Regions from separate parts of the Sphaerisporangium siamense genome, predicted to be linked through region 2. Evidence: riboswitches for the same ligand, from Rfam matches in the RefSeq annotation. Region 2 holds a riboswitch; each other region holds the start of a gene.

Region 1 (9,945 bases), 1.5 Mb from region 2:
TCGACCTTCAGGTAGACCTCCTGGAGGGCGCTTAGGAGGTCCGGGTCCGGGTGCTCCCACATGTTCCTGCTCGCCGCCTCCAGCAGGCGCTCGGCGATGCCGTGCAGCGCCCAAGGGTTGGACTCGGCGAGGAACGCCTGGTTCTCCGGGTCCAGCACGTACACCGCCGCGAGCCTGTCGTACATCCAGTCGGCCACCACGCCCGTCGTCGCGTCGTAGCCGAACAGGTAGTCGACCGTCGCCGCCAGCTCGAACGCCCCCTTGTACCCGTGCCGTCGCATCGCCGCCACCCAGCGCGGGTTCACCACCCGGGCGCGGAAGATCCGCGCCGTCTCCTCCGACAGCGTGCGGGTGCGCACGGCGTCCGGGCGGGTGCTGTCGCCGACGTACGCGGCCGGCGCGCGGCCGGTCAGGGCGCGGACCGTGGCGATCATGCCGCCGTGGTACTGGAAGTAGTCGTCGGAGTCGGCGATGTCGTGCTCGCGCGTGTCCACGTTCTTGGCGGCCACCGCGATGCGCCGGTAGGCGGACTCCATGTCCGGGCGCGCCGGGACGCCGTCCATGTCCCTGCCGTACGCGAAACCGCCCCACACCGCGTACACCTCGGCCAGGTCGGCGTCGTCGCGCCAGTTCCGGCTGTCGATGAGCGGCAGCAGCCCCGCCCCGTACGCACCCGGGCGGGAGCCGAAGATGCGCGTGGTGGCGCGCCGCTCGTCGCCGTGCACGGCCCGGTCGGCCCGCACGTGCGCGCGCACGTAGTTCAGCTCCTCCGGCTCGTCCTGCGCGGCCGCCAGCCGGACGGCGTCGTCCAGCATGGCCACGACGTGCGGGAACGCGTCACGGAAGAACCCGCTGATGCGGACCGTCACGTCCACGCGGGGACGGCCCAGCTCAGCGGCGGGCACCGCCTCCAGGCCCGTGACCCGCCGGGACGCCTCGTCCCACACCGGGCGGACGCCGAGCAGGGCCAGCACCTCCCCCACGTCGTCCCCCGCCGTCCGCATGGCGCTGGTGCCCCAGATGGACAGGCCGACCGAACGGGGCCACTCGCCGGTGTCGGCGCGGTAGCGGGCGAGCAGGGAGTCGGCCATCGCCTGCCCCGTCTCCCACGCGAGCCGGCTCGGCACCGCCTTCGGGTCCACCGAGTAGAAGTTGCGGCCGGTCGGCAGCACGTTGACCAGGCCGCGCAACGGCGAACCGCTGGGCCCCGCCGGGACGTACCCGCCGTCCAGAGCGTGCAGCACCGCCCCGATCTCGCCGGCCGTCCCCGCCAGCCGCGGCACGACCTCGGTGGCCGCGAACTCCAGCACCCGCACCACGGCGTCCCGCGTCTCCTCCACGGCGCCGAGGACGGACGCGCACACCTCGGCCGCCGCGGCCGGATCCCAGCCGCGCTCCTCCATGCCCTCGACCAGGGCCGCCGCCAGGCCCTCGGCCCTGTCGGTCTCGGCGCGCCCGGCGGCGCCGTCCTCGGTGAGGCCGAGCGCCTCGCGCAGGCCCGGCAGCGCGACGCCGCCCGCCCACATCTGCCGGGCCCGCAGCATGGCCAGCACGAGGTCCACGCGGGCGCGTCCCTCCGGGGCCTGGCCGAGCACGTGCAGCCCGTCGCGGATCTGCACGTCCTTGACCTCGCACAGCCACCCGTCCACGTGCAGCAGGAAGTCGTCGAACTCGGCGTCGTGCGGCCGGTCCGCCACCCCGAGGTCGTGGTCCAGGCGCGCGGCCTGGATCAGCGTCCAGATCTGGGCGCGGATCGCCGGCAGCTTGGCCGGGTCCATCGCGGCGATCGAGGCGTGCTCGTCCAGGAGCTGCTCCAGGCGCGCCATGTCGCCGTAGCCGTCGGCGCGGGCCATCGGCGGCACGAGATGGTCCACCAGGACGGCGTGGGCGCGGCGCTTGGCCTGCGTGCCCTCGCCGGGGTCGTTGACCAGGAACGGGTAGATGAGCGGCAGGTCGCCGAGCGCGGCGTCGGTGCCGCAGGAGGCCGACATGCCGGCCGACTTGCCCGGGAGCCACTCCAGGTTGCCGTGCTTGCCGACGTGGACGACGGCGTGCGCGCCGAAGCCGTCGCGCAGCCAGCGGTAGGCGGCCAGGAAATGGTGGCTCGGCGGCAGGTCGGGGTCGTGGTAGATCGCGATGGGGTTCTCGCCGAACCCGCGCGGCGGCTGCACCATCACCACGACGTTGCCGGCGCGCAGCGCCGCCAGAACGATCTCGCCCCCGGGGTCGCGGGAACGGTCGACGAACAGCTCGCCCGGCGGCGGGCCCCAGTGCCGCTCCATGCGGGTGCGCAGATCCTCGGGCAGGGTGGCGTACCAGGCGCCGTAGCGGGCGGCCGAGACGCGCACGGGGTTGCCGGCGAGCTGCTCCTCGGTCAGCCAGTCCTGGTCCTGGCCGCCCGCGGCGATGAGCGCGTGGATCAGCGCGTCGCCGTCCTCCTCCGCCACGCCGGGGATCTCGCCCGCGGCCCCGATGTCGTACCCCTGGTCCCGCATCGCGGCCAGCAGCCGTACGACGCTGGCGGGCGTGTCGAGACCGACCGCGTTGCCGATGCGGGCGTGCTTGGTCGGGTACGCCGACAGCATCACGGCGACCCGCCTCGCGGGCGGGGGCACGTGCCGGAGCGCGGCGTGCCGGACCGCGATGCCCGCGACCCGGGCGGCGCGCTCGGGGTCGGCCACGTAGACGGGCAGGCCGTCGGCGTCGATCTCCTTGAACGAGAAGGGGACGGTGATGATCCGCCCGTCGAACTCCGGGATGGCCACCTGCGAGGCGGCGTCCAGCGGCGACAGGCCGTCGTCGCTCTCCAGCCACGTCGCGCGGTCCCCCGTGAGGCACAGCCCCTGCAGGACGGGCACGTCCAGCCTCGCCAGCGCCCCCACGTCCCACGCCTCGTCGTCACCCCCCGCCGACGCGGTCGCGGGCCGCGTACCTCCCGCCGCGAGCACGGTGACCACCAGCGCGTCCACCTGAGCCAGCACCTCCAGCAGCCCCGGCTCCGGTGCCCGCAGCGACGCACAGTACACCGCCAACGCCCGCCCCCCACCCTCCTCAACGGCGTCACACAAAACCTCAACGAACCGCGTGTTCCCCGCCACATGATGCGCCCGGTAATAAAGCACCCCCACCAGCGGCCGCTCCTCGTGCGCCTCCACAGGCCGCGTCCCCTGCCCCTCCGCAGACCATGCCCCCTGCCCTTCCTCAGACGACGCATCCTGAGCATGGGCGCCCAGCGTCTGGTTCGCCCCCGCGGGTCGTACACCCTGCGCCCCCGACGGTCGCGGGCGGTCCAGGACGCCCCAGCTCGGGGTGGGGGTGGGCGGGGCGAAGCCGTGGCCGGTCAGCAGGACGGTGTCGGACAGGAAGCGGTGCAGCTCGGCCAGGTTCGCCGGGCCGCCGTGGGCCAGGTAGGCGTGCGCCTCCGCGCACACGCCGCCCGGCACCGTGGACAGCTCCATCAGCTCGGCGTCGGGAGCCTGCTCACCGCCGAGCACCACGACCGGGCGGGGCCCGGCCAGCACGGCGTCCAGCCCTTCCTCCCAGACGCGCCGGCCGCCCAGCAGGCGGACGACCACGAGCCCGGCGCCCTCCAGCAGAGGAGGAAGGTCGGCGGGGGCCAGCCGGGCGGGGTTGCCGAGCCGGTACGGCAGACCGCTCGCGCGCGCGCTGAGCAGGTCGGTGTCGGAGGTGGACAGCAGCAGAACAGGGAGTTCGCGCACGGCACGTTTCCTCACTCGGGGTCCGCGCCCCGGGTAGCGGGTCCATACACGGCTCGGAGTCTCCTGGCTCCCGGATCGGCGCTTCACCCCGGCCTTCCCGCCCGTCGCCGGGCCGTGGCCTTCAGGTGGGGTTGACTCCCCGGTAACAGTGGCGGGACCGCGCCGGACTCACACCGGCTTCCTCCATAACGCCGTCGCCCCTATCAGACCACGCCACCACCGCCCATGGCGAAATCGGCCGCGCCCTCTAGGCGGGATGCTCCGCTCCACGGCGCTCGGGTCTGGGGTTACGATCCTCGGCGTGGAGGTCGTGGACTTTCCCGAGCGGGCGCGGCGGGACGCCTGTCCCGGTGCCCTGCAGACGCATCCCGCGGCGGACGGCGCCGTGGCCCGGGTCCGCGTCCCGGGAGGGCTGCTCACGGCCAGGCGGCTGCGCGAACTCGGCGCGGCGGCGGCGGACCTCGGCTCGGGGGTCGTCGAGCTGACCTCGCGGGCGAACGTGCAGGTACGCGGGCTCACCGGCCCGGCCGCGGCACGATTCGCCGAGCGGATGGCCGCCGCCGGCCTCCTCCCTTCGGCCACGCACGAACGGGTGCGGAACATCCTGGCCTCCCCCTTGGCGGGGCTGGACGGCCGCGGGCTCCTGGAAATCGCCCCGCTGGTCCGTGAGTTGGACGCCATGCTGGTCTCCCGCCCGGCCCTCGCCGAACTCCCCGGCCGCTTCCTGTTCACCCTGGACGACGGCCGCGGCGACGTCGCCCACCTCCCCGCCGACATCGCGTACATCCCCCTGTCGGTCCCCGCATCCGCTGAGTCTCCGCTCCGCTCCCCTCACCGGCCGCCCGCACCCGCTTACGAGCCGGCCACATCCATGCACGAGCCCGCCACGTCCGCTCACGAGCCGGCCGCGTCCGCTAGTAAGCCGGCCGTATCCGTCCAGGGCGTGGTTCTGCTGGCCGGGCGGGACACCGGTCTGCGGGCGGGGCCGCACGAGGCCGTGAACCTCATGATCGACGCCGCGGAGGCGTTCCTCGCCGAGCGCGCGGCGCGGGGTTCCGCCGCCTGGCGCGTCGCGGAACTGACCGACGGCCCCGAAGCGATCACCACGCGCCTCCCCGCGCCCCCTCGATCTTCGGCACCGGGTCGCGCTGCGGCAGGTGAGGCCGTACTCCCCCGGGAGCCGGGTGCCCCGCTACTCGGGCTGATGCCGCAGGCCGACGGGCGGGTGGCGCTCGTCGTCATGCCGCCACTCGGACGGCTGACGGCCGCGCAGACGGCCGTGCTGGCGGCGGCGGCGCGCGTGGGGTCGGGCGAGGTGCGGCTGACGCCGTGGCGCGGCGTGATCGTGCCCGGACTGGCCCCGGAGGACGCGGAGCAGTGTCGATCGCGGTCGGAGGAGGCCGGGCTGGTCACCGATCCGCGTTCCCCATGGAGCGGGGTGTCATCCTGCGCCGGGCGGCCAGGATGCGAGAAGTCCCTCTCCGACGTCCAGTCCGACGCCGCCCAAGCCACCCACCAGGCCGCCACCACCTACTTCACCCCACAGGGCGGTCCCGGCCCCGCCACAGTCGAGGCCGCCGGTCCTCGCGGCGTGCCGCTGCCGGTGCACTGGGTGGGGTGTGAGCGTCGGTGTGGGCGGCCGAGCGGGGATGCCGTGCTGGTGGTGGCCACTGGGGATGGGTACCGGGTCGAGGCTGGAGGCGGGAGCGTGCGCGCCGCGGACATCGAGGACGTCGCCGCCGCCGTCACCGCGGCCCGCGAGGCGCGCTGACGGAGCTTCGTGCTCATGCGCGAGATGCATTAGGAGGCGCGGTGACGGCGGGGGTGCTGATACTCGGCGGCACGGGGGAGGCGCGGCGGCTGGCGGCGGCGCTCGCGGGCCGTCCGGAGGTGCGCGTGGTCTCGTCGCTGGCCGGGCGGGTGAGCGACCCGCGGCTGCCGGAGGGCGAGGTCCGCGTCGGCGGGTTCGGCGGCCCGGAGCTGATGGCCGCATGGCTTCGTGACCAGCGCATACGCGCGGTGGTCGACGCCACGCACCCCTTCGCGGAGCGGATCACCGTCTCCGCCGTCCGGGCCACCGAACAGGCCGGGGTCCCGCTGCTGGTGCTCAGGCGTCCGGGCTGGCGCGCCGAGAAGGGGGACGACTGGCACTGGGCGCGGTCGCTGGAGGAGGCCGCCGCGTCCCTGCCCTCCCTGGGCCGCAGGGTCTTCCTGACGACCGGCCGCCAGGGCCTGCCCGTGTTCGCGGGCCTGGACGCATTGTGGTTCCTGATCCGCACGGTGGACCCGCCCGAGCCGCCCCTGCCCGCGCGCCACCACCTCATCCTGGACCGCGGGCCGTACACCCCGGACGGCGAGCGGTCGCTGATGCGCGAGCACCGGATCGACGTCCTGGTGACCAAGGACAGCGGCGGGACGATGACCGTGGCCAAACTGGCCGCCGCCCGGGATCTCGGCCTGCCGGTCGTCGTCGTACGCCGCCCGCCGCTACCGGACTGCCGCGTGGCCGAGACCGTGGAGGCCGCACTCGCCTGGGTGCGTACCTTGCTGTGAGCACCCGGGTCGAACTCGCGTCGTCACGCAACTACCCGACGGACTCACGCCCCTCCCACCCACTCGCGAACACAGCACTCGAACCGTCCCGGCACCGGCGGCTCGGTCTTCCCAGGGATACCCGGATGGCGAGGCGCGGCACGTCAGATCAGGCCGGGTAGCGGCGGGGGGTGTAGACGGCAGGGCCGCCGTTTCGGGTGGCGTGGCGGGTTGTTGAGGAGCCGATCAGTAGCAGGCAGCGCATGTCGATGTCGTTGACGTCCAGCTTGTCCAGGGTCGTGATGTGGACGTTCTCGGCGGGGCCGCCGACGTCGCGCCCGACCACGACGGGAGTGTCCGGGGCGCGGTGCCGCAGTAGCAGGTCGCGGGCCGCCTCCACCTGCCGGCGGCGGGCGCGTGAGGCCGGGTTGTAGATGGCGATCACGAGGTCGGCGCGGGCGGCGGCGGTCAGGCGGGCGGCGATGACGTCCCAGGGCTTGAGCCGGTCGGACAGGGACAGGACGCAGTAGTCGTGGCCGAGCGGCGCGCCCGCGCGGGCGGCGACCGCCTGGGCCGCGGTCAGCCCGGGCACCACGCGCACCGGCACGTCGGCGAACCTCGGCTCGCACGCCACCTCCAGCACCGCCGCCGCCATGGCGAAGACGCCCGGGTCACCTGAGGAGACGACGGCCACGCGCGAGCCTGCCCCGGCCAGTTCCAGGGCGTGGGCGGCGCGCTCGGCCTCCACGCGGTTGTCGGACGGGTACCGCCGCTGACGCGGGTTGGGCGGCACCCGGTCCAGGTACGGGCCGTACCCCACGAGGTCGTCGGCACGGGCCAGCGCGTCCTGTGCCTCAGGCGTCAGCCACGCCTGCCCCGCAGGCCCAAGCCCCACAACGGCCACCTCCCCCCGCCGCACGTCCCCCCGACCCACCTGCCCGTCCGGAACCGACCCCGGCCCCCGCAGCTCTACCTCCCCATACGCCACCGCTCCGCCATGGCTCCCCTGCTCGACCGGAACCGGCACCACCTCACGCCGCTCCACCTCGCCACGGCTCTGCTCGGCCGAGAACGGGACCGACTCGCGCCGCTCCGCCTCGCCATGATGCGTCCCGTACGGCACCGTGCCGCCGTGGCTCGCCTCGCCCGGCGCCGGGGTGGCGGTGGGGAGACGGGCACCGGCCCTACTGGGGATGATCGCGAGTGAGAAGTACGGGACCTCGGCCGGGTTCACTTCGGCGAGAGGGGCGATGCGCTGCCGGTCGCTGGTGGCGCGCTCGACGTACCAGGCCTCGCCGAGGCGGCCCGCGCGGTCGAGCGCGTCGCGGACCGCGGGGAACGTGCGGCCGAGCTTGAGCACCGCCAGGGAGCCGGGCTCGGCCATGCGCGCGGCCAGCGTGTCCGGCGGCAGCGTGCCGGGCAGGACGGTCAGGGACTCCTCGCGCTCGACCAGCGGACGGCCCAGCACCGCCGAGGCGGCGCTCACCGAGGTGACCCCGGGCACGACCTCGGTCGGGTAGCGGTGCGCGAGCCGCTTGTGCATGTGCATGTACGAGCCGTAGAAGAACGGGTCGCCCTCGCAGAGCACGACGACGTCGCGCCCGGCGTCGAGATGGGCGGCGAGGCGGCGGGCGCAGTCCTCGTAGAACTCGTCGATGGCGCCCTGGTACCCGCCCGGGTGCCGGGTCGTCTCGGTCGTGACCGGGTAGACGAGGGCCTCCTCGATCTGCCCGTCCCGCAGGTACGGCGCGGCGACGGCCCGCGCGACGCTGCGCCCGTGCCGCGCGCTGTGGTAGGCGATCACCTCGGCCGCGCCGATGACCCGGGCGGCCTTGACGGTCACCAACTCCGGATCCCCCGGCCCCACCCCGACCCCGCGCAACCACCCTTTCGCCGGCACCCCACCGCCCAGAACCCCACAATCCCGAATCTCACCATCCCGAATCCCGCCCCCTCGCCCCTGACCCCCCTGAACCTCGCCGCCCCCGACCTGGCCACCCCGGGCGTCGCCGCCCCCGACCTCGCCGCCCCGGGCATCGCCGCCCCCGACCTGGCCACCCTGGACTCCGCCGTCCCAATCTTGGCTACCCCGGGCCTCGCCGCCCCCGACCTCGTCACCCTGGACTCCGCCGTCCCAATCTTGGCTTCCCCGAGCCTCGCCACCCCGGATCTGGACGCTTCGGGGGACGTCGATTCGGGGCTCGTTCTCGCGGGGTTCGGGTTGTGGTTCGGCGTTCATTGCGCGTTCACTCTTTCTCGGTTGCGATCGCGTTGATGGCTGCCGCTGCCAGTGCGCTTCCGCCGCGGCGGCCGTGGACGACCAGGTATGGGAGGTCGCCGTAATCGGCCAGGGCCTGCTTGGACTCGGCGGCTCCGATGAAACCGACCGGGAGGCCGAGGACGGCGGCGGGCCGTCCACCGCCCTCGTCCATCAGTTCCAGTAGCCGGAACAGGGCGGTTGGCGCGTTGCCGACGGCGACGACCGCGCCGGCGAGGCGGTCGCGCCACAGTTCCAGCGCGGCGGCGCTGCGGGTGGTGCCGAGGCGGCGGGCCAGCTCGGGCACCCGGGGGTCGCCCAGCGTGCAGACCACCTCGTTGGCCGCGGGCAGCCGGGACCTGGTCACGCCGGCGGCGACCATCGTGGCGTCGCACATGATCGGCGCGCCGGCGAGCAGCGCGGCCCGCGCGGTGGCGACCACGCCGGGCGACCAGGCGAGATCCCGGACGAGGTCCACCATGCCGCAGGCGTGGATCATGCGCACGGCCACCCGCGCGACGTCGTCGGGCACGCCCGCCAGGTCGGCTTCGGCGCGGATGGTCGCGAACGAGCGGCGATAGATCTCCGCACCGTCGCGCACGTAGCCGTACGGCTCCGCCACCGGACCGCCAGGAGCGACGGGCCCTGCCACGGGACCGCCAGGAGCGGCGAGCCCTGCCACGGGACCGCCAGGAGCGGCGGGCGCCGTCACGGGACCGCCAGGGGCGGCGGGCCCTGCCACCGGCCTGCCGGGAGCGGCGGTCTTCTCGGGGCTCATGGGTGCTCTCCGCGATCCCGGGCCGCCGAGTACAGGTGGCTGTCGACGAACTCCGACGCCGTGAGCACCCCGCCGACGACGATCACGGCCGTGCGCCGTACCCCGGCCTCCTTCACCTGCCCGGCGATGTCGGCCAGCGTGCCGCGCAGGATCACCTCGTCGTCGCGGCTGGCGCGGGCGACCACGGCCACGGGGCAGTCGGCACCATAGTTCGGGATCAGCTCCTCCACCACGGCGTCCACGCGCTGGACGGCCAGGTGCAGCACCATCGTGGCCCGGCTCCGCCCGAGCGCCGGCAGGTCCTCACCGGGCGGCATCGGGGTCGCACGGGCGGAGGTGCGGGTCAGCACGACCGTCTGGCCGACCCCGGGCACGGTCAGCTCCCGGCGCAGCGAGGCGGCCGCCGCGGCGAAGGCCGGGACGCCGGGCGTCACGTCGTACGGCACCCCGGCCGCGTCCAGCCTGCGCATCTGCTCGGCCATCGCGCTGTAAATGGAAGGGTCGCCGGAGTGCAGCCGCGCCACGTCCAGCCCGTCGGCGTGCGCGGCGAGCATCTCGGCCACGATCTCGTCGAGGTTCAGCCGCGCGGTGTCCACGAGCCGGGCGCGCGGCGGCGCGTGGTCGAGCAGTTCCTTGGGCACCAGCGACCCGGCGTACAA
Region 2 (9,945 bases):
GGCCTGCCGGACGCCCCCGACCAGATCTACGCCTCGATGGGCAACTACGTCTTCAGAACCCAGGCGATGATCGACGCGCTGCGCGAGGACGCGCTGGACCCGAGCAGCCGGCACGACCTGGGCGGCGACGTGATCCCGATGTTCGTGAAGTCCGGCTCGGCGGAGGTGTACGACTTCGCGCACAACGTGGTGCCCGGCTCCACCGAGCGCGACCGCGGCTACTGGCGGGACGTCGGCACCCTGGACGCCTACTACGACGCGCACATGGACCTGGTGTCCGCCCAGCCGGTGTTCAACCTGTACAACGACCGCTGGCCGATCTACACCGGCCACGACCCGCTGCCGCCCGCCAAGTTCGTCCACGAGGACGGCGACCGGGTGGGGCACGCGCTGGACTCGATGGTCTCCCCCGGCGTGATCGTCTCGGGTGGCACGGCGCGGCGGTCGATCCTGTCGCCGGGGGTGGTGCTGCACTCGCACTCCCAGGTGGAGGACTCGGTGCTCATGCACGGCGTGAAGATCGGCCGGGGCGCGGTGGTGCGGCGCGCGATCATCGACAAGAACGTGGTGATCCCGGACGGGGCGCGCATCGGCCTGGACACCGAGTACGACCGCTCGCGCTTCGCGGTGACGCGCGGGGGCGTGGTGGTGATCGGCAAGAACGAGCTCGTCGAGCGGTAGCGGCAGGATCTCACTTCCGCTGCCCGATCCCATGCCGGAAATTTGGCAATATGTGACCGTTCGGGGGTAGGGCCGCCGTATGAGCGAGACCAGACGCGAGCCCGACATGGGCGACGACGAGCAGCTGACCCAGATCGAGGAGTGGACCGAGAACCTGCCCATCGGTTACGAGATCACCCCGGACGACCCGCAGCAGCGCGACGACCTCGATCGCCGCCTGTGGCGGGAGGCCCCGGACCACACCCGTTCGCCGCGCGAGGAGCACCGGCTGGTGGCCCCCGACGAGGGCGCCCGCCCGGACGTGGAGTCCGAGGAGTACGCCGCCGATCTCGGCGCGGACGACGGCGACCTGTCGGCCGAGGAGCGGGCGATCCACATCGAGCCCGACTGACCCCCGCCGTACGGCCGGATTCGCCGGGTCCGTGGGGGTTCATACCGGCTGGGGACGGGGGCGTCGCGCTAGAGTCCAGGTGTGCGGAGATCACGACCGTTCCGGTGGCTGACCGCCGCGGAGCGACGGGTGTGGGACGCCTACCCCTCCGGCGCGTGGGTGGACCTGCGCGGCGGGGACCCCGACGCCGACGACCCGGCGAAGGGCGCCTCCTGGGGACGGGAGCGCACGGTGCGGGCCGAGGTCATCGCCGCGCTCATGCTGGGCGCCAACCCGCCCGGCCCCGGGCAGGTCGCGGGGCTGCGGCTGGCCGGGGCGCACATCCCAGGGAACCTCAACCTCTCCGACGCCGCGCTCACCACCAAGCTGCACCTGCTGGGCTGCCATCTGCCGGACATCGTCTCGCTGACCGACACCACCGCCAAGGGCGTGCGGTTCCGCGGCTGCGACATCTACCGCCTGCGGGCGGCGCGCTGCACGATCGACGGGATGCTGGAGCTGGACGCCTGCACGATCCGCGCCGGCTTACGACTCGACAACGCGCACATCACCGGGCAGCTCCGCCTGGCCAGGGCCACCCTGCTCCCCCCTGATCCCGGGGGCGGCGCCTCGGAGAGCTACCTGGAGGACGCGCGCCGCCCGTTCACCGACGCCGAGAAGCGCGAGCGCGGCTGGGACCAGAGCCAGTGGGCGCTGTGGGCGGGCGGCCTCATCGTGGACGGCGGCGCGTTCTGCCGCGACCTGCGCGCGCACGGCGGCCTGCGGATGATCGGGGCCCGCTTCAACAGCGGCCTCTACCTGCAGCGAGCCGTGATCGAGAACCAGGGCGGGCACGCCGTGTACGCCGACCACCTCCAGGCGTCCAGCGTCGAGTTCAGCGGCGGCTTCACCGCCGTGGGCACGATCCGGCTGCGCGGCGCCCGGGTGGCCGGGGTGCTGTCGTTCGACAAGGCGGTGCTGTCGGCGCCCGGGAGCGAGCGCTGCCTGCACCTCAGCCACATGCAGGTGGACGAGCTGATCCTGCGGCCGGCGTCGATGAGCGGGGAGGTCAACCTCGGCTACTCGCGGATCGGCGTCCTGCTCGACGCCGCCGACGCCTACCCCGCCGCCGTGCGGCTCAACGGCTTCACCGTCGAGTCGCTGCGCGGCGGCATGACCCTCGCCGACCGCCTGTCCTGGCTGGCGCGTGACCCCGAGGGGTACCGCCCGCATCCGTACGAGCAGCTCGCCGCCTGGTATCGCAGGATCGGCCACGACCAGGAGGCCCGTGCCGTCCTGCTGGCCAAGCAGCGGGCGCGGCGGGCCACGCTCGGCGTCACGGGCAGGACGGGCGGGTACGTGCTGGACGTGGCCGTCGGGTACGGGCACCGCGCGTGGCTCGCCGGGGTGTGGTTCGCGCTGCTGCTCGTCGCGGGCACGGTGGTGTTCACGCTGTACCCGCCCTCCCAGGTGGGCCTGGACGAGCGGCGCGTGTTCCACGCCTTCCCCTACACGCTGGACCTGCTGGTGCCGGTGAGCGTCTTCGAGCAGCGCGCCGCGTGGGAGCCGGTGGGGTGGACGCAGTGGCCGGCGAACATCCTGATCGCCTCGGGGTGGATCCTGGCGACGGCGCTGATCGCGGGCGCCACGCGGGTGCTGCGGCCGCAGGCCGGCTGACGCGATCTTGACCGCCCTGGGCTCCGGTCAGCGGGCCGGGCCCGCGTCGGCGTCGGCGTCCACCTTCGGCGGCGGGCCGTCGTCGGCCTGGGAGCCGGCGACATCGTCGGGGTAGGGCGCGCGGGGCCCGCCGAGCAGGCCCGCGCCCGGCCGGGGCCCCGTGCGCTCGGAGCCGCCGGGCAAGGCGGTCTCCTCGACCCGCAGGCGCGGCAGGGCCTCGGGGTACTTCTCGCGGACGTAGGAGACCAGGTGCTCGCGCATGTCGCACTTCAGGTCCCACACGCTCGGGGCGTCGGAGGCGCTCATCAGCGCGCGCAACTCCACCAGGCCGTTGGGCTGGACGCCGGTGACCTGGACCGACCAGTCCTTCTGGTCCCACAGCGGGTGGTCGCGCAGCCGCCGGTACAGCTCGGCCCTGAGCTCGTCCACCGGGACCGACCAGTCGACGTACAGCAGGACGTGGCCGATGACCCGGCTCTCGTAGCGGGTCCAGTTCTCGAACGGGTTGGTGGTGAAGTAGGAGACCGGCAGGATCAGCCGCCGCTCGTCCCACAGGCGCACGACGACGTAGGTGAGCGTCAGCTCCTCGATGCGGCCCCACTCGCCGTCCACGACGACCGCGTCGTCCAGGCGGATGGCGTCGCTGAAGGCGAGCTGCAGCCCGGCGATGAGGTTGCTGAGCGTGGACTGCGCGGCGATGCCCGCCACGACGCCGGCGATGCCGGCCGAGGCCAGCAGCCCGGCGCCGAGCGCACGGACGGCGGGGAAGCTGAACAGCATCGCGCCCATGGCCACGATGATGATCACGGCGGCGGCGACGCGGCGGACCAGCGCGATCTGCGTGCGGATGCGCCGCGCCCTGCGGTTGCCCTCGCCCTCGACCGTGCCGAGCCGCTCCAGCACCACGTCGGTGACGGCGTAGGCGGCCTGGATGACCAGCCAGGCGACGCAGGCGATGAGCAGGAGGGTGACGACCTGCTCGATCGCGTTGCCGCTCGTCCCCGGGACCGGCCGGCCGTCGGCACCGGTGTGCCCGGTCATGCCGGGGACGTACACCGTGTTGAACGCGACCACGCCCGCGGTGGCGAACCCGGGCCAGGTGCAGCGCTCGACCAGCGGCCCGGCCAGGGAGAACCTGCCGTTGACCCGGCGCGACTTCAGCAGCCTCCGCAGCAGCTCGACCGCGACGACCGCCGCGACGACCGTGAGCACGAGCAGCGTCCAGCTCCCTAGCGATGGCACCGGCGGCGCCCCCTTCGTCGTCGGCTCCCGTCAGGGCGGGGGATCGTGGCCTCCGCCGCCACCCGTACGGGCCGCGGCCGGTCACCACGAATCATCACAGAACCAGGCATTTCACACGAGTCCGGACGCGAACCGATTGCCTCCTTTTCCGGGGTCTTCCAGCGGCTTCCCGTGGCACCGCGCGCGGACGTGCCACCGGCGCGGGCCCTGGGCCACGCGCTGGCTCTCGCGCAGTTCTAACCGAACATCGATTTATGAATCATGAAATAGAGAGACATGGCTCACATGCCACGGCTTGCCGCCTTCAGAACGCCTCGTCGAGGCGGACCGTGCCCTCCACGGCCACCTGGTAGGCCGACACGCGCCGCTCGAAGAAGTTCGCCAGCTCCTGCACGTCCTGGAGCTCCATGAAGGCGAACGGGTTGGCCGACCCGTACCGCGGCGGCAGGCCCAGCCGGGCCAGGCGCCGGTCCGCGACGTACTCCAGGTACTCGCGCATGCGATCGGCCGTCATCCCGGCGACGCCGTCGCCGCACAGATCGCGGGCGAAGGCGAGCTCCGCGGCGACCGCCTCCTCGATCATGCGGGTCACCTGGGCGCCCATCTCGTCGTCGAACAGCTCCGGCTCCTCGGCCCGCACGGTGTCCACGACCGCGAACGCGAACTCCATGTGCATGGACTCGTCGCGGAACACCCAGTTCGTCCCGGTGGCCAGCCCGCCGAGCAGGCCGCGCGAGCGCAGCCAGTACACGTAGGCGAAGGCGCCGTAGAAGAACAGCCCCTCGATGCACGCGGCGAAGCAGATCAGGTTGAGCAGGAACGCCCGCCGGTCGTCGCGGGACTCCAGCCGGGCGAGCCCGCCGATGGAGTCGATCCAGCGGAAGCAGAACTCGGCCTTGTCCCTGATGGACGGGATGTGCTCGATCGCCGCGAACGCCTTGGCCCGCTCGTCGTGGTCGGGCAGGTAGGTGTCCAGCAGCGTGAGGTAGAACTGCACGTGCACGGCCTCCTCGAAGAGCTGCCGCGACAGGTACAACCGCGCCTCGGGCGCGTTGACGTGCTGGTACAGGTTGAGCACGAGGTTGTTGGCCACGATCGAGTCGCCGGTGGCGAAGAAGGCCACCAGGCGGTTGATCAGGTGGCGTTCCTGCGGGCCGAGCCGGGCCAGGTCGGCGAGGTCGGACTGCAGGTCCACCTCCTCGACCGTCCAGGTGTTGCGGATCGCGGCCCGGTAGCGCTCGTAGAAGTCCGGGTAGCGCATCGGGCGCAGGGTCAGGTTCATGCCGGGGTCGAGCAGCATCACTGGCACGCCTCGCAGATCTCGGGGTTCTCCAGGGAACAGGCGACGGCCTCGGGCTCCGAGAACGCCGGGGAGGCCGCGGCGGGGACGGCGGCGACGGTGGTCTGCGCGATGCGGGTGGCCGGGCGGGAGCGCAGGTAGTAGGTGGTCTTCAGCCCCGCGCGCCAGGCGTAGGCGTACATCGAGGACAGCTTGCCGATGGTCGGGGCCGCCATGAACAGGTTCAGCGACTGCGACTGGTCCACGTAGGGCTGGCGCGCGGCGGCCATGTCGATCAGCGCCTTCTGCGGCAGCTCCCACGCGGTGCGGTACAGCGCCCGCAGGTCCTCGGGGATGGACGCGATGTCCTGGACCGAGCCGTCCGCCCGCTTGATCGCGTCCCTGACCTCCGGCGTCCACAGCCCGCGCTCCCGCAGGTCACGCACCAGGTAGCGGTTGACCTGAAGGAACTCCCCCGACAGGGTCTCGCGCTTGAAGACGTTGGACACCTGCGGCTCGACACACTCGTAGCATCCGGCGATCGAGGCGATCGTCGCCGTCGGGGCGATCGCGATCATCAGCGAGTTGCGCAGGCCGGTGGCGGCGACGCGCTCCCGCAGCGCCGCCCACTCGCCCGGGTGGACGGGCCGGGCGTCCGGGTAGTGGTCCGGGTGCAGCGTCCCGCGCGCCGCCCGCGTGTCTCCGTAGGAGGGGTGGGCGCCGTGGGCCTCGGCCAGGTCGCAGGACGTGCGGTAGGCGGCGAGCGCGATCTCCTCGGCGACGCGCGTGGACAGGGCCAGCGCCTCGGGCGCGTCGAAGGGCAGGCGCAGCGCGAAGAACACGTCGGCCAGGCCCATCACGCCGAGCCCGATCGGGCGCCAGCGCCGGTTGGCGGCCTCGGCCTCGGGCGTCGGGTAGTAGCCCAGGTCGATGGTCCTGTCCAGGAACCGGACGGCGGTCGCCACCGTGGCGCGCAGCCGGGCCCAGTCGATGCCGCCGCCGGTCAGGTGGGCGGCCAGGTTGACCGAGCCGAGGTTGCACACCGCGGTCTCGGCGTCGCTGGTCACCTCCAGGATCTCGGTGCAGAGGTTGGACAGGTGGATGACGTTCTCCGGCAGCGCCGTCTGGTTGGAGGCGCGGTTGGCGGCGTCCTTGAAGGTCATCCAGCCGTTGCCGGTCTGGGCGAGCGTGCGCATCATGCGGCCGTACAGGGCGCGGGCCGGCACCTTGCGGACGTACCGTCCGGCGGCCTCGGCCTCGCGGTAGGCGGCCTCGAACGCCTCCCCCCACAGGTCGGTGAGCTCGGGGACCTCCTTGGGGTCGAACAGCGCCCACTCGGCGTCGGCCTCGACCCTGCGCATGAACTCGTCGGGCACCCAGTTGGCCAGGTTCAGGTTGTGGGTGCGCCGGGCGTCCTCGCCGGTGTTGTCGCGCAGTTCGAGGAACTCCTCGACGTCGGCGTGCCACGGTTCGAGGTAGACGCAGGCCGCGCCCTTGCGCCGCCCGCCCTGGTTGACGGCGGCGACGCTGGCGTCCAGCGTGCGCAGCCAGGGGACGATGCCGTTGGACAGCCCGTTGGTGCCCCGGATCAGCGAACCGCGCGCGCGGACCCTGGTCCAGGCGATGCCGATGCCGCCCGCGTACTTCGACAGGCGCGCCACCTGGGCGTACCGCTCGTAGATGCCGTCCAGCTCGTCGCGCGGGGAGTCCAGCAGGAAGCAGGAGGAGAGCTGGGGCCTGCGGGTGCCGGAGTTGAAGAGCGTGGGCGAGCTCGGCAGGTACGACAGCGTGGAGATCAGCCGGTACAGCTCGCCGGCCTCGGCGACGGTCCGCGCGAGGCCGCAGGCGACGCGCAGGAAGAAGTGCTGCGGGGTTTCGAGGACGCCCCGGGTGACGGGGTGGCGCAGCAGGTAGCGGTCGTAGACGGTGCGCAGCCCGAAGTACTCGAAGCGGCCGTCCCCCTCCGGGTCGACGAGGGCGTCCAGCGCGGCGGCGTCGTCCCGGACGAACGCGGCGAGGCGGTCGTGGACCAGGCCCGCGGCGTGCGTGGCCGCGACCGACTCCGAGAACGTCCGCACGCCGTGCGCCGCGGCCTCCTCGGCGATCTCCTCGGCGAGCAGCCGGGCGGCGAGGCGGGAGTTCTCCGGGTCGGCGATGACCCGGGCGGCGGCCTCCTGGATGGCGAGCCGCCGTCGCTCGCCGGCCGCGTCCCGCCGGTAGGCCGGGCGCGGGCCCGGCTCGGCGTCACGCGCCGCGTCAGTCACCGCATCGGTCACGGTCACCTGCTGTCTCCTTCGTGCGAACGGGTCGCCGCGAGGAAGGAGCGCACGAAGACATGGCCCGGTGGCCCTCACAGGGGCATGCCGGGACGACCTCGTCTCGCGGCCCTCCCTCGGGGCCTGGACGACGTCGCGGGCAGGTCTTCGGGCTCGCGGGCGCACGGCACACCCCTACTGGCCGTCGCTTCCCGGGCCGTGCGGCCCAGTGCCTTGTGACGGCGGTCGTTCCCGCTCACCGCTGCGGGGCAGCGCCGGAGTCACACCGGCTTCCCTCTCACCTCGCCGAAGCGAACCAGCGACGAGCATGGATCCTACATCTAGTGGCGCAGCGCGCAACAACCCCTATAAGTTGTGTTGCACAGGGGTACGGAGCGTCACCGGGCGGTCAGGCCCGCACGCCCAGCTCCCCCAGCGCGCGGCCGAGCCGGGCCGACTCCACGCCGAGCCACTGCCGGAAGTCGTCGCCGTCCAGGTACAAGGGGGTCCAGCCGTTGCGCCCGCACAGCGCCTGCCAGCGCGGCGACTCGGCCACGCCCCGGCACAGCAGGGCCAGTGCGGCGCGGTCGTCGTCGGCGAGGCGGCCGGGCCCGAGCAGGCCGCGCCAGTTCGCGCAGTACAGGTGCACGTCGGACTCCATCAGTGTCGGGGCCTCCAGGCCGGGGATGCGCTCGGGCGAGGACACCGCCAGCACGCGCAGCTCTCCCGAGCGCACCCGTGCCCGCACGGCGGCCTGCCCCGCGATGACGGCGGCCGCCGTGCCCCCGTTGAGCGCGGCGACGGCGTCGTCGCAGCTTGGATGGGCCGCGTACCGGACCAGGCGCGCGTCCACGCCGAGGCTCTGGGCCAGCATGCCGAGCAGCAGGTGGTCCACCCCGCCCTCGTTCCTGCCCGCGACGGCGAGCCGGCCGGGGTCGCGGCGCAGGGCGTCGGCGAACGCGCCGAACGTGGCCAGGCGCGAGGACGCGGGGACGGCGATCAGCTCCCACTCGCCGCAGAGCCGGGCCACGGGGGTCGTGCCGGCGAAGGCGCCCGACGGCCGGGCGGCGCGCACCGTGCCGACCAGCTCGGGCTCGGCCATCAGGACCTGGTCGGCGCGGCGCGCCCGGGTGAACTCGGCCAGGCAGGACGCGAGGGGCCTGGTCTCGACGTGGACGGCCCTGGCCAGCGACTCGCGCTCGGCCACCCCTTTGAGCGACCGGGCGACCCTGTCGGCGTCGCCGCCGGCCGGGCCCGGCACCACCATCGAGACCCGCGTGGTCGCGAGGCCGCGCGTACCCGGGGCGCCGCCGCACCCGGCGGCCATCGCGACGAACCCCGCGCCGAGCGCGAGGACCTGGCGACGACGCATGGTTCACGCCCTTTCCCCCGATATCGGGCTAAATGCCCATTTCTGCGGTCCGGCACACGGCACGAGAACGGATCGGGCCCGGTCGCGTCCCGGGGCCCGTACGGCGGCGGTGTCCCACGGCGCTCGGGAAGCCCGGTCACCAGGGCTTCGAAGGGGCGTTCGCCGCGCGGGAGAGGCGGTCCCCCGTACGGGGGAGGCGGTTCCCGATCCGGGGGGAGTCGCCGGCCAGGGATGCGCGGCGAATGTGAACACGTTGGTCTTTCGCTCATCGCAATGGGAGCCATCGTGTCCGACAACCGATCGCACACCACACCGGCCGCCATACCGGCCGCCACCCCCGCCCCCCGAAGGGCCGGGTGGGCCGGATGGACGGGGTACGCGGCGGCGCTGTGGGCCGCCGCGTACGGCGTGGTGGCGTTGTTCTGGACGATCTCCGGGAGGGGCTACCCCTTCGGGCCGGGGCACGCGGAGGACTCCCCGCCGCTGCTGCGGTCCCTGCCCGCCCCGGCCGGGGCGCCGCTCTTCGCGACCGTCCTGCTCGTCACCGCCGTCGCCGCCCTGGCCATGGCGGGCCGCCACGCGGAGACGCCGCCCCGCCCGGCGCGGGCCGTCCTGCTCGCCTTCGGCGGGACGGTGGCGGCGGTCCTGCTCGTGGGCGTGCCGACCGTGGACGTCCTCGCGCTCACCGGGTACGCGCCGATGCTGATCCTGGGCGCCCCCTTCGGCCGGCCGAGGGGCGTGGACTACGCCGCCGTCCTGGACTGGTCGCTGCTGAACCAGGCCCTGTGCCTGATCGGCGGCTACCTCGTGACGTTCACGGTGCTGTCCTGGCAGCGGCGCGCCCGGGGCTCCTGCGCCCGCTGCGGACGGCACCGCGACGGCCCGGCGCGGGACCGGAGCCGTCTCCTCGCGCTGAGCCGCCGGGCGACGGCCACGGCCGTCGTGATACCCCTGCTGTACGCGGTGAGCCGGTACGCCTGGCTCGCGGGCGTCCCACTCGGCATCGACGACGCGCTGCTGCGCTCGCTGTGGGACAGCGGCGGCGTCTGGGCGGGCGCGGGGCTGGCGA
Region 3 (9,945 bases), 4.1 Mb from region 2:
TAGGGGAGCCGGTAGATCTCACCGCCGTGCTCGACGCGTTCCTCGTGCGCGATCGCTTTGCGGACGATCTCGACGTACTCGCGGGTCCGCTGGAGGGGCCGGGTGTACGGCTGGCCGTGCCAGCCTTCGACGATCCACGGGACCGACAGTCCGAGACCGAGCTGGAAGCGACCCTTGGACAGCACGTCGAGGGTCATGGCGGTCATCGCGGTGGCCGCGGGCGTACGGGCGGGGATCTGCATGATCGCGGTGCCCAGCTCGATCCGTTCGGTGCGCGCGGCCAGGTACCCGAGGACGCTGACGGCGTCGGGGCCGTACTCCTCCACGCTCCAGATCGAGTCGACGCCGATCCGCTCGGCGTGCTCGACGACGGGAAGCAGATGTTCCATCGGTTCCCCGCCGTAGCCGAGAGCCAGCCCGAGGCGCATGCGCGCTCCTTCCGTATGCCTGCCGGAGAGTCGAAGGGGTCGTGGTCAGGAGAACGGCAGCGGATCCCGTACGAGATCGTCTTCGGTGAGCGGGCCGGGCACCCACCCACGCGCGGCGGGTTCGCGGTGGAGCCGGTCGCCGCCGAGGAAGGGGAACGCGGCAGGGGCGTTGCAGTACAGGCCGGGCACCATGACCCGGGCCACGTGCATGCCCGCGGCGCGCACCTGCGGGGTCGTGAGATCGACGGCGATCGCGCGCAGCCCATGGGCGGTGAGCGAGCCGAGCGGGCCGGCCGCTCCCGCGTCATCGGGCGACGCCGCGGGAGCCGCAGGGGTGCGCAGGCGGTCCAGGCGGGTGTCCTGCATGCGCGCGTCGAGGTAGACCTGGACGTGGAGGCGGACGTCGTTGACGTCCCGCCAGTCCGGCCGGAAGTCCTCCAGATAGGCACGGTCGGCGCGGTGCGCCCGGTAGGGGTGGCGGCTGATCCGGCCGGCGTCGACGGCCCGCCAGAAGGGGCCGTCCCGGTCGAGCAGCTCGAAGCCGGTCGCGTGCATGCCGACGGCCTCGGTGAGCGCCTTGGCGGCCGCGGCCTCGGCGGTCGGACGGCAGGCGCTGCCGAAGGCGACCAGCCGTCGCGCGCGGTCCTCGATGAACGCCCCGGCGACGGGGACGTCGAAGGACGAGGGGATGCGCAGCAGGGTGACGTCCAGACCGGCCTGCTCCGCCTCCCGCAGCGCGAAGCCGAGACGGCCGCCCGTGCCGGCCACGAGTGGTGCGGCGGGCGCCCCGCTCGTCCACCAGACGGTGACGGCGTCGCGTTCCAGGACTTCCAGGAGCGCGGCGAACCGGGCTCGCTCCGGGGTGAGGCCGGCGGCGGTCCCCGCCAGGATCGGGTAGTTGGTGGGCGCCTCGGCGGCGCGTGTCCCGCGGAAGTAGTTGACGTAGGCCAGCGACGCCGGAACCAGGATCTGCCGCCCGTCGCTCAGATCCTCGCCGTGGGCCCAGGCGATCTCCAGGTCGGGGGTCATGGGGACGAACGGGAACCCCCGTTGGGCGTGCTGGGCGCGGGAGTAGAGCGCGAATGTCCGCGGGTCCGCGACCGGCCGGCCCTCGCGGGCAAGGCGCTCGTAGGAGCCGGTCGGCAGTTCGGCGGGGACGGCGTTGCCGCAGTACCGCTCCACGGCCTCTCCGATGGCCGCGTACCGGGCACGGGCCGGATCCGCCAACGCGGCTCCGCCGGTGACGGTGTCGATGACGGCGGCCGATCCGGGAGGGGTGGAAAGGCGGGCGCTGTAGGAGACACAGGTCGCGACGAGGTCCAGGCGGGGGTGATCCCTGGTGAGGCGCCGGATGAGGCCCAGCCCACCCTCCGTGCCGAGACGGGCGGCCACCTCTTCCATGCCCTCGGCCTCGTCCGCCGCGGCCGGGCCGGCCGGTGTTTCCGGCTCGGCCATCGGGTTCCTCATGTGATCGCTCCTCCCTCTGGAAGGACGCCTGGATCGGCCCGGATGCCGGTACGCGGCGGGTGGGCCGCCGAACCGGCGGCCCACCCGCCTTCTGGTCACTCGCTGTCGGCTTCCTCACGCCACTCGAACGGCGAGTCCACCGCCGGCGTGTGGGACCTGACGCCCGACTGAGGGTCTTCGGGCTCGACGAAACCGTGGTGCGCCATGTGCGTCCTCCTTCGGCTCGGCATATGGCCGCCCTTATTGCGACCATTATGCAACTGCGAACTCCTTGCATCGAGTTTATGCATGGCGCGGCGCGAAACTCAATGCCGAACGCGGTCCGGTTCATCGGCGGTGTTTTCCGTCCAGAGAGCAGTCGTCGCACTTGACTCCGCCGGGGACCCGGTAATAAAGGCAGCAGCTTCTGCGCCGGAACGTCAGATCTGGGCCTGTGACGTCGCCGAGCCCGGCCAGCCGCCCGATGCCGAGAAGGTCCGTCGTGAGACGGTACGTCGGGCCGGCGAGGTCCGGGCGCGCGGCGAGGACGGCTCGGCCCGCCTCGGCCAGCGCGGACGCCGCGTTGCCGTACAGGAGGCGCGGCGCGACCTTGACGCGCAACCCGGCGGCGAGCGCCTCCAGGTGCGTGACCACCACCGATCGATAGAGAATTCGGGTGAGCTGGGCGTTCGCGTCGACATGCCAGCCGGAGGAGGCCGGTAGCCGCAGGGCCGGCCCGTCGTCGGCTCGGTGCAGGCGGGTCAGGTCGGGCACGACGCCGTGGACGAGGGCGCACGCGAGCATGGGCGACCACAATCGGGCCGCGTGCCCGAGCTGCATGATGGAGGCGCCGATTCGCGGTTCCTTGGCGCCATAGCGGGTGGCGACACTGGTGACCAGGTCGGATACGCCGCGGGCGTAGTCCTCCTCGATCGGATGCCATCCGGCGCCGTCACCCGACACGGCGATCCGGAAGAACGAGCCGACCGAAGCAACGTCCGCGAGGGCGGCGGTGATCGATTCCGGCGAGGCCGGCCGAAGAGAACCCATGGCTTATAACTCCATTTTCTGGTTTCGGTGGATTTGTGTGGAATTAGGGACTGGAGTGCATGGGAAATACGCCGGAACGCGGTAAGTGCATTCGTTCCGGCATCGCCGGCCAAAGAAAGGTTCAGGCCGGTGGATCACTCCTCGGATGCGGCTGGCCGCGGGTTATCAGAGTCACCTGTGGAGTTCCCGTTAACGGGTGTGTGATCACCTCGGCTTCAACGCGATGGACCTCGGCGAGCGGCGCCGGGGCGAGCACCTCGCCGGGCGCGCCGAGGGCGACCACCGCGCCGCTCATGACGCGTGATCGGCATGTCCTGAGTCGCTCACAACGCCGGCGGTGCGGATACGCCGCGGCGGGGCCGTGACGTGGAGGGTGAGGATGCCAGGAAGATCGGCGAGGCCGGGACCGCCGGCGCGGATCCAGGCGGCGATGTCGTCGGCCGCCTCCGGCTGGTTGGCCAGGCCCAGCCACACCGGCCGCCCGCCCGCCTGCCGCCCCGCGGGTGAGGGCTGTACCACGATGACGTTCGCCTGGTCGCAGACGTCCAGGCAGTCGGTGACGCGCACCTCGGCGACCTCTGCCAGGCGCGCGACCTGCGCGTCGTGGTCAAGGCCGGGGACCCTGCGCGCGGTGCCGCAGCAGCAGCCCCGGCAGATGGCGATTCTCGTCATGCGCGCCCGCACCCTCTACCGGTGCGGTCGAGCGCATCGGGGCCTGGCCACGGCAGGGGATCTGGCCGGAGTACAAGGGTCCGTGAGGATCGGACCGCCGCCGTACCTCGATGGCGGGCAAACCCGACACGGGGACGCCCGCTTTTGCACCAGCGCGGATAAACGAAAGGGACATGCCGGACATGCGGCACGGCGATCACCGTTCCTCTCTTGGGGAGATCCGCCCCAATTCCGTGAGGAGGCGACCGCGTGAGTCTCCTGGCTCTCGGGTCGAAGCTCGCCCCGGCCTTCCCACCCCTCGGGGCAGTGGCGTTGTCGGGGTCCGCTCGCCGATCACAGTGGCGGGACCGCGCCGGATTCACACCGGCTTCCTCGTTCCGCCGTCGCCTTCGCGCCCATGGTCGCACAAGCCGCACCACCCGCAAAGGCACGGATATTCCGTGTCCGCTCACCGGGCCATCGAGCGTAGGCCGCGGGGTGCTCGGCGCGGCTCCGGGTCTCCCGGTGATCCGGCTCCAGGGCGGCGTAGTCATAGGGCACGTCCGGCCGCGGTGGAGCACGGGGCCACCTGGCGTGTGGTCTTGACCACGCCGGGAAGTCGTGCCTATTTTGCGAATGCCTCCCGCCTGTGAATCTCTTGCAAGGAGTTCGGGCTCATGAGGGGTGCTCGCCCTGTTGGTGTCTTCGCTGGTCCCGGCAAGGTGCGGGGTTCGGGCCGCGCCCCCAAGCGGCGCGGCCGGCGCGCCGGCCTACCACCTGATCGGCAGCGCCACCAACCGGAGATCCCTCTTCTGGTGCGTGCGCTGGGCATCAGCACGCCGGCCGCGCCGCACGACCTCAACCGGGCCGCCGCGTACCGCGACCGGCTCTCCCGCACGGACAGTGGCCCGATTCCGGCCTGCGGTCCACAAGAGGAGGTGCTGACCGTCGAGCGGATCTCCCGGGGGTACGGCGTGCGCGCCGTACCCCGCGCCCAGCTCGTCTTCGAGCTCAAGGAGGAGCGGTGATCGCCCGACTGCTGCGCCTGTCACCGTCCGTGCGCCGACGCCTGGCCGGGCTGGTCGGCCTGTTGCTGGCCATCACCGCGACCTACGTCGGCCAGGGTGTGCTGATCGCCCAATCCCTGGCCAGGATCTTCTCGGGCCAGGACGCGGCCTCGATCGTCTGGCCCGTCGCCGGGATCGTCGCCCTGCAACTCGTGCGCAGCTTGGCGCTCGCGGTACGGGAAGGCGTCGCGCTGCGGACATCGGCTCGGATCAAGAAGGAACTGCGGCGGCGGCTGACCGCCAAGCTGCTGATGCTCGGGCCCGGCTGGGCGCAACGCGGGCGGACCGGATCGACGCAGAGCTCACTGGTCGACGGGATCGAGACCGTGGACGCCTATGTCGGCAGATTCCTGCCGCAGATGGTCGCGGCCCTGGTCGGCGCCGTCGGAGTGACCGCGTTCCTGTTCGTGCTCGACCCGGTCATCGGTGTGGTCGTGCTGGCGTGCGCGGCGCTGATGCCGGTGCTGCCCCTGGTCTCGGATCGGGTGCTCAAGGAGCGCAACGACGCCTGGTTCCGCGGCTACAAAGGTCTGTACGCCGAGAACCTCGACGCCCTGCAGGGCATGGCGACGCTCAAGGCGTTCAACGCCAGCGGCCGGCGCGGCGCCGAGCTCGCGAGGCTGGCGGAGACGTTCTGCCGTGACTCCATCCGGCTGATGGCCATCGTCGTGCTCTACCTGGGAGGGGTGGCCTTCGTCATCGGGCTGGGCACGGCTGTGGCACTGGGCGTCGGCGCGATGCGACTGGTCGCGGGTGAGCTGACCGTGACCGAGCTGCTGCTGATCCTCATGCTCACCGCCGAGTGCTTCCGGCCGCTACGTGAACTGGAGTCGGCCTACCACTCCAGCTACAACGCGGTTCCCTCGCTGACCGCGGTCTTCGAGGTGCTGGACGCCCCGGTACAACCTCAGGGAACGCGTGTCCTCGAGCGCGCCGGGCCGCCGGCGGTGACCTTCGACGCGGTGACGCTCACCTACCGCGAGCGGGCCAAGCCCGCCCTCGACGACTTCTCCTTGGACATCGCGCCCGGTGAGCGTGTCGCTCTGGTCGGCCGATCGGGCGCGGGCAAGACCACGGTCGCCGCCCTGCTGCTGCGCTTCTTCGACACGATCGACGGCCGGATCACGATCGACGGCACCGAGATCCGGGACCTCCCCCTGGAAGAGTTGCGCTCGCTCATCGCCGTGGTGTCACAGGACACCTATCTCTTCCACGGCACGGTCCGGCACAACCTGACCCTGGCCAGACCCGACGCGGCCGACGCCGAGCTCGAGGCCGCCGTCCGCGCGGCCCGCGCGGAGTTCGTCCACGACCTGCCCCAGGGCCTTTCCACCGTCGTGGGTGAACGAGGGCTGAAGCTGTCGGGCGGCGAACGGCAACGCGTCGCCATCGCTCGCGCTCTGCTCAAGGACGCTCCGATCCTCGTGCTGGACGAGGCGACCTCCAGCGTGGACGCCGCCAACGAATCCGGCATCCAGCAGGCTCTGGACGCGCTGACCGGAGGCCGCACCACCCTGATGATCGCCCACCGGTTGTCCACCGTCCGCGACGCCGACCGGGTCATCGTCATGTCCGAGGGGCGGATCGTCGAAGTGGGCGACCACGCCGGCCTGCTCGACCGGGGCGGAGCTTACACCCGCCTGATCGCCGCCCAGGAAGGAGCCGCGTCATGATCCGCCGCCTGCTCCCGCTCGCCCGGTTGCTGGGCCCCCACCGGTGGCTGCTGATCGCGGCGATCCTCAGCGGCATCGCCCAGCACCTCGTGATCCTCGCCTCCGCGGGCGTCGGCGCGTGGGTGGTCAGCCAGGCCATCAACGGCGCCTCGCCCGCGGATCTGCGTGGTGGGCTGATCACACTCGGTGTCCTTCTTCCGCTGCTCGCCGTCACGCCGTGGCTGGAGTCCTACCTCGCCCATATGGCCGCCTTCCGGGTCCTGGCCGACGTGCGTGGCAGGGTCTATGGCGCCTTCGATCGCCTCGCGCCCGGCTACCTGCTCGAACGCCGCTCAGGCGACCTGGGCACCGCCGCGATCTCCGACGTCGAGCAACTCGAGCTGTGGTTCGCTCACACGCTCAGCCCGCTCGTCAGCGCGGTCACCGTCCCCGTCGCCGCGCTCACGGCTCTTGGTGTCTTCCATCCCGCGCTGGCCCTCGCGCTCACGCCCGCACTGCTCCTGCTGGCGCTCGTCCCCGCCCGGCTGCGCCGCGACGCCGAAGCCCAGGGCACCGAAGTGCGCGCCCGCCTCGGCGAGCTCAACGCCGAGGCCGTCGACACCCTCCAAGGCCTGCGCGAACTGATCACCTCGGGCGCCGGCGACCGTCAGCTCGACCGCATCGCCGAACAGGACGAGCGGCTGCTGGCCGCCAAGCTCGCCCACGGCCGCCGCTCGGGCCTGGAACACGCCGTCACCAACGCGTTCACCACTCTGGGCCTGCTCGCGGTCCTGATCACCGCGGCTCTGCTCGTCACCGCCGGAAGCCTCGACAGGACGTTGTTCCCCGTCGCCGTCGTGCTGGCCGCGACCACCTTCGCCCCCGTCATCGCCGTCACCGACGTCGCCCGCGACCTCAACCTCGTCATCGCCGCGGGGGACCGCATCATGACGATTCTGACCACCCCTGCTCCGGTGACCGACCGGGTCACCGCGCCGCCGTCCGGCCCCATCTCGCCGCACGTCGCCTTCTCCGGTGTGCGCTTCCGGTACGGCACGGCGCTGCCGGACGCGGTGAGCGACATTTCCTTCGACATCGCACCTGGCGAGACCGTCGCACTGGTCGGCCACTCCGGCGCGGGCAAGTCCACCTGCGCCAGCCTGCTCATGCGGCTGTGGGACGTGGACGCCGGATCGATCACCATCGGCGGCCACGACATCCGCGACTTCCCTCAAGACGATCTGCGCCGGCTCATCACCCTGGTGCCGCAGGACGTCTACCTGTTCAACATCCCGCTCATCGACAACATCCGCCTGGGCAGGCCCGAGGCGAGTCGCGAGGACGTCGTCGCCGCCGCGCGAGCCGCTCAGGCCGACGAGTTCATCGTCGGCCTTCCCGACGGCTACGACACCCTGCCGGGCGAGCTCGGCGCCCGTCTGTCCGGTGGCCAGCGTCAGCGCATCGCCATCGCGCGAGCCATCCTCAAGGACGCGCCGATCCTGATCATGGACGAGGCGGTCTCCAACCTCGACACCGAAAGCGAGCAGGAGGTCGCCGCGGCCATGGCCGGCGTGCGTCACAACCGCACCACCTTGGTCATCGCCCACCGCCTGTCGACCATCCTCACCGCCACCCGGATCGTCGTCCTGGAAGACGGCCGCGTGGCCGACGTGGGCACCCACCAGGAACTGATCGACCGGCCCGGCGTCTACACCACCCTGATGGCCTCCCAGCTCATCGGATCCGGACGGACATGAACCGGCAGCACGAACGCAGTGGTGCTCAGGAGTGTTCGAAGCCTTTGCCCGCTCGGTCGAGTGGGTCGGGGGCGAGGTCGAGGTAGGTGGCGCGGAGTTCGTCCCAGGCGGCCAGCCTGGTGAAGTCCGGTGGATGGAGGATCTGCTGGCGGTCGGTGAGGAAGGGGTTGGGCAGGAGCACGGTCATGAGCTGCTCGTCGAGGCCGTTGAACAGGCGTACGCCCCAGGAGACGGGGCTGCCGTCGTCGGCGTTGATGGAGCGGTAGAGCTCGGCGCGGGCGCAGCGGCGGATCCGCCCCAGCTCGGGGCCGCTGGCGGTGTGCTCGCCGATGCACAGGTGGAAGTGCCATCGGCCGAAGTCGACGGTGACGTACCCGTCGTACATGCCGATCCGCTCCGGCGCGTTGGGCGCGGCGACCTCCCAGGCGGCGCCCTGGATGATCACGCCGAACCAGATGTGCCGCCAATACTTCTCGAACAGGGTGGTGACCAGGGACAGAAGGGACTGCTCGTCGGTGGGCAGCGCCCAGACGTGCAGGGTGCCGGTGCCCTGTTCTTCGACGACGGTGTGACTCATGGCGCTCCTTCGGACTCTCGTATGACTTCTTCCCAGTGCTCGTGAAGGTCATCGGGACGGAGCCGGACGCAGTCGCCGCAGATCCCGCCACCGCACAGGCGGTAGTAGAGGCAGCAATTCCGGCGGGCGAAGAACAACTGGCCCGGCACAGGCTCGGCCATGCGGCCGGTGTCGCTCAGCAGCCCCATCTCCAACAGTTCCTGGCCCAGCGCGGCGGCCTTACCGGAGAGGGCCGGGCGGCGCAGCACCAGGATGCGCAGGGCGTTGGCCAGCGCGGAGGTCGAGTCGCCCCACAGGACGCGCGGCGAGACCCTCACGATCGTCTGGACCGTCGCCGCCAGAGGTTCCAGCACGTCGGTGACCACGGTGCGGTACAGCTCCGGAGCGAGACGAGCCGGGTCGGCGACCTGCCACCCGGTCAGGCGACCGGCGCGCAGGGGCAGCGGCCCTCCGGAGGCGGCCCGCCAGTGCAGACCTGGGGTCAGGTCGGCGACCATGTCGTGCGTCACGGCGATGCCGAGGGACGGTGACCACAGGCGGGCGGCCAGGTGCTGGAACAGCAGCGAGGCGACCGCACGGATGTCGGCGGTGGCGAACCGGGCGGCCAGTTCTGCGATCTTGTCCTTCAGGACGTCCGGGGTGGTGAACAGGTCGGTGAGGGGCCGCCACCCGGGCTCGACCGGGACGAGTTCGATGGCGAAGAACCCGCCGACGCCTGAGGTGTCGAGGACCGCGTGGCCGATCGCCTCACGGCCGGCAGGACGCAGTCCTGGCGGTGCCGCGGCGAGCTTGGCCGCCGGCTCGCGGCTCCAGGCGGCAAGCTCGGGCAGGGTCGCGAACCGGACGATCCCACCGTCGAAGGCGGCCTCGTAGCCCTGTTCGGTGTGTTCCACCGCCATGTCGACGGCTTGGTCCCCGGCCGTGCTCCAGCCCTCGCGCGCCAGCGCCCGTTCCACCAGCAGGCGCTGGACGCCGTCGGCGGTCACCCGCATCCTGCCGGCGGTGGTCACATGGAGGGCGAACACTCCGGCAGCCGGGTCGAAGGACAGGTCCTCGCCGTCGAAGGACGCGCCGACCACTCCCCGCAGGGTCAGTTCTTCCGGCGTCCCGGTGTGCAGACGGCCGTCCGGGTCGAGCAGCCAGATATGGTCGGCGACTCGCAGCGCCAGCTCCAGATCGTGCGTGGACACCACGATGGCGAGGTCCCTCTCGCGGGCGAGGCGGCGCAGCAGGCCCATGAGCGCGACCCGGGAGGTGACGTCGAGGAAGGCGGTCGGCTCGTCCAGAAGGATCGCCGACGGCTGCTGCGCCAGAGCT

Evidence for each region. Region 2 has a riboswitch for cobalamin ahead of BJ982_RS23410 (ribonucleoside-diphosphate reductase subunit alpha). Riboswitches for the same ligand answer to the same signal wherever they lie in the genome.
Region 1: it holds a riboswitch for cobalamin, as region 2 does, so the genes downstream of both, cobN (cobaltochelatase subunit CobN) here and BJ982_RS23410 (ribonucleoside-diphosphate reductase subunit alpha) in region 2, are expected to answer to the same signal.
Region 3: it holds a riboswitch for cobalamin, as region 2 does, so the genes downstream of both, BJ982_RS04530 ((2Fe-2S) ferredoxin domain-containing protein) here and BJ982_RS23410 (ribonucleoside-diphosphate reductase subunit alpha) in region 2, are expected to answer to the same signal.

The regions. Positions count from the first base shown of each region.
Region 1 covers NZ_JACHND010000001.1:3,613,354-3,623,298, reverse strand. The annotation lists gene cobN (cobaltochelatase subunit CobN) at 1-3,719, opposite strand, end outside; cobalamin riboswitch at 3,777-3,902, opposite strand; gene BJ982_RS16590 (ferredoxin-like domain-containing protein) at 4,021-5,490, shown strand; gene BJ982_RS16585 (cobalt-precorrin-6A reductase) at 5,532-6,272, shown strand; gene BJ982_RS16580 (precorrin-2 C(20)-methyltransferase) at 6,421-8,151, opposite strand; gene BJ982_RS16575 (precorrin-8X methylmutase) at 8,498-9,130, opposite strand; gene cobM (precorrin-4 C(11)-methyltransferase) at 9,283-9,945, opposite strand, start outside.
Region 2 covers NZ_JACHND010000001.1:5,072,010-5,081,954, reverse strand. The annotation lists gene glgC (glucose-1-phosphate adenylyltransferase) at 1-681, shown strand, start outside; gene BJ982_RS23430 (DUF5709 domain-containing protein) at 761-1,072, shown strand; gene BJ982_RS23425 (pentapeptide repeat-containing protein) at 1,154-2,728, shown strand; gene BJ982_RS23420 (mechanosensitive ion channel family protein) at 2,756-3,970, opposite strand; gene BJ982_RS23415 (ribonucleotide-diphosphate reductase subunit beta) at 4,275-5,270, opposite strand; gene BJ982_RS23410 (ribonucleoside-diphosphate reductase subunit alpha) at 5,270-7,531, opposite strand; cobalamin riboswitch at 7,647-7,840, opposite strand; gene BJ982_RS23405 (tripartite tricarboxylate transporter substrate-binding protein) at 7,914-8,876, opposite strand; gene BJ982_RS23400 (hypothetical protein) at 9,162-9,945, shown strand, end outside.
Region 3 covers NZ_JACHND010000001.1:971,528-981,472, reverse strand. The annotation lists gene BJ982_RS04545 (LLM class F420-dependent oxidoreductase) at 1-428, opposite strand, end outside; gene BJ982_RS04540 (SagD/YcaO family ATP-dependent cyclodehydratase) at 474-1,895, opposite strand; gene BJ982_RS04535 ((2Fe-2S)-binding protein) at 2,223-2,924, opposite strand; gene BJ982_RS04530 ((2Fe-2S) ferredoxin domain-containing protein) at 3,216-3,596, opposite strand; cobalamin riboswitch at 3,830-4,034, opposite strand; gene BJ982_RS04525 (hypothetical protein) at 4,391-4,603, shown strand; gene BJ982_RS04520 (ABC transporter ATP-binding protein/permease) at 4,600-6,315, shown strand; gene BJ982_RS04515 (ABC transporter ATP-binding protein) at 6,312-8,051, shown strand; gene BJ982_RS04510 (DUF7676 family protein) at 8,077-8,628, opposite strand; gene BJ982_RS04505 (ATP-binding cassette domain-containing protein) at 8,625-9,945, opposite strand, start outside.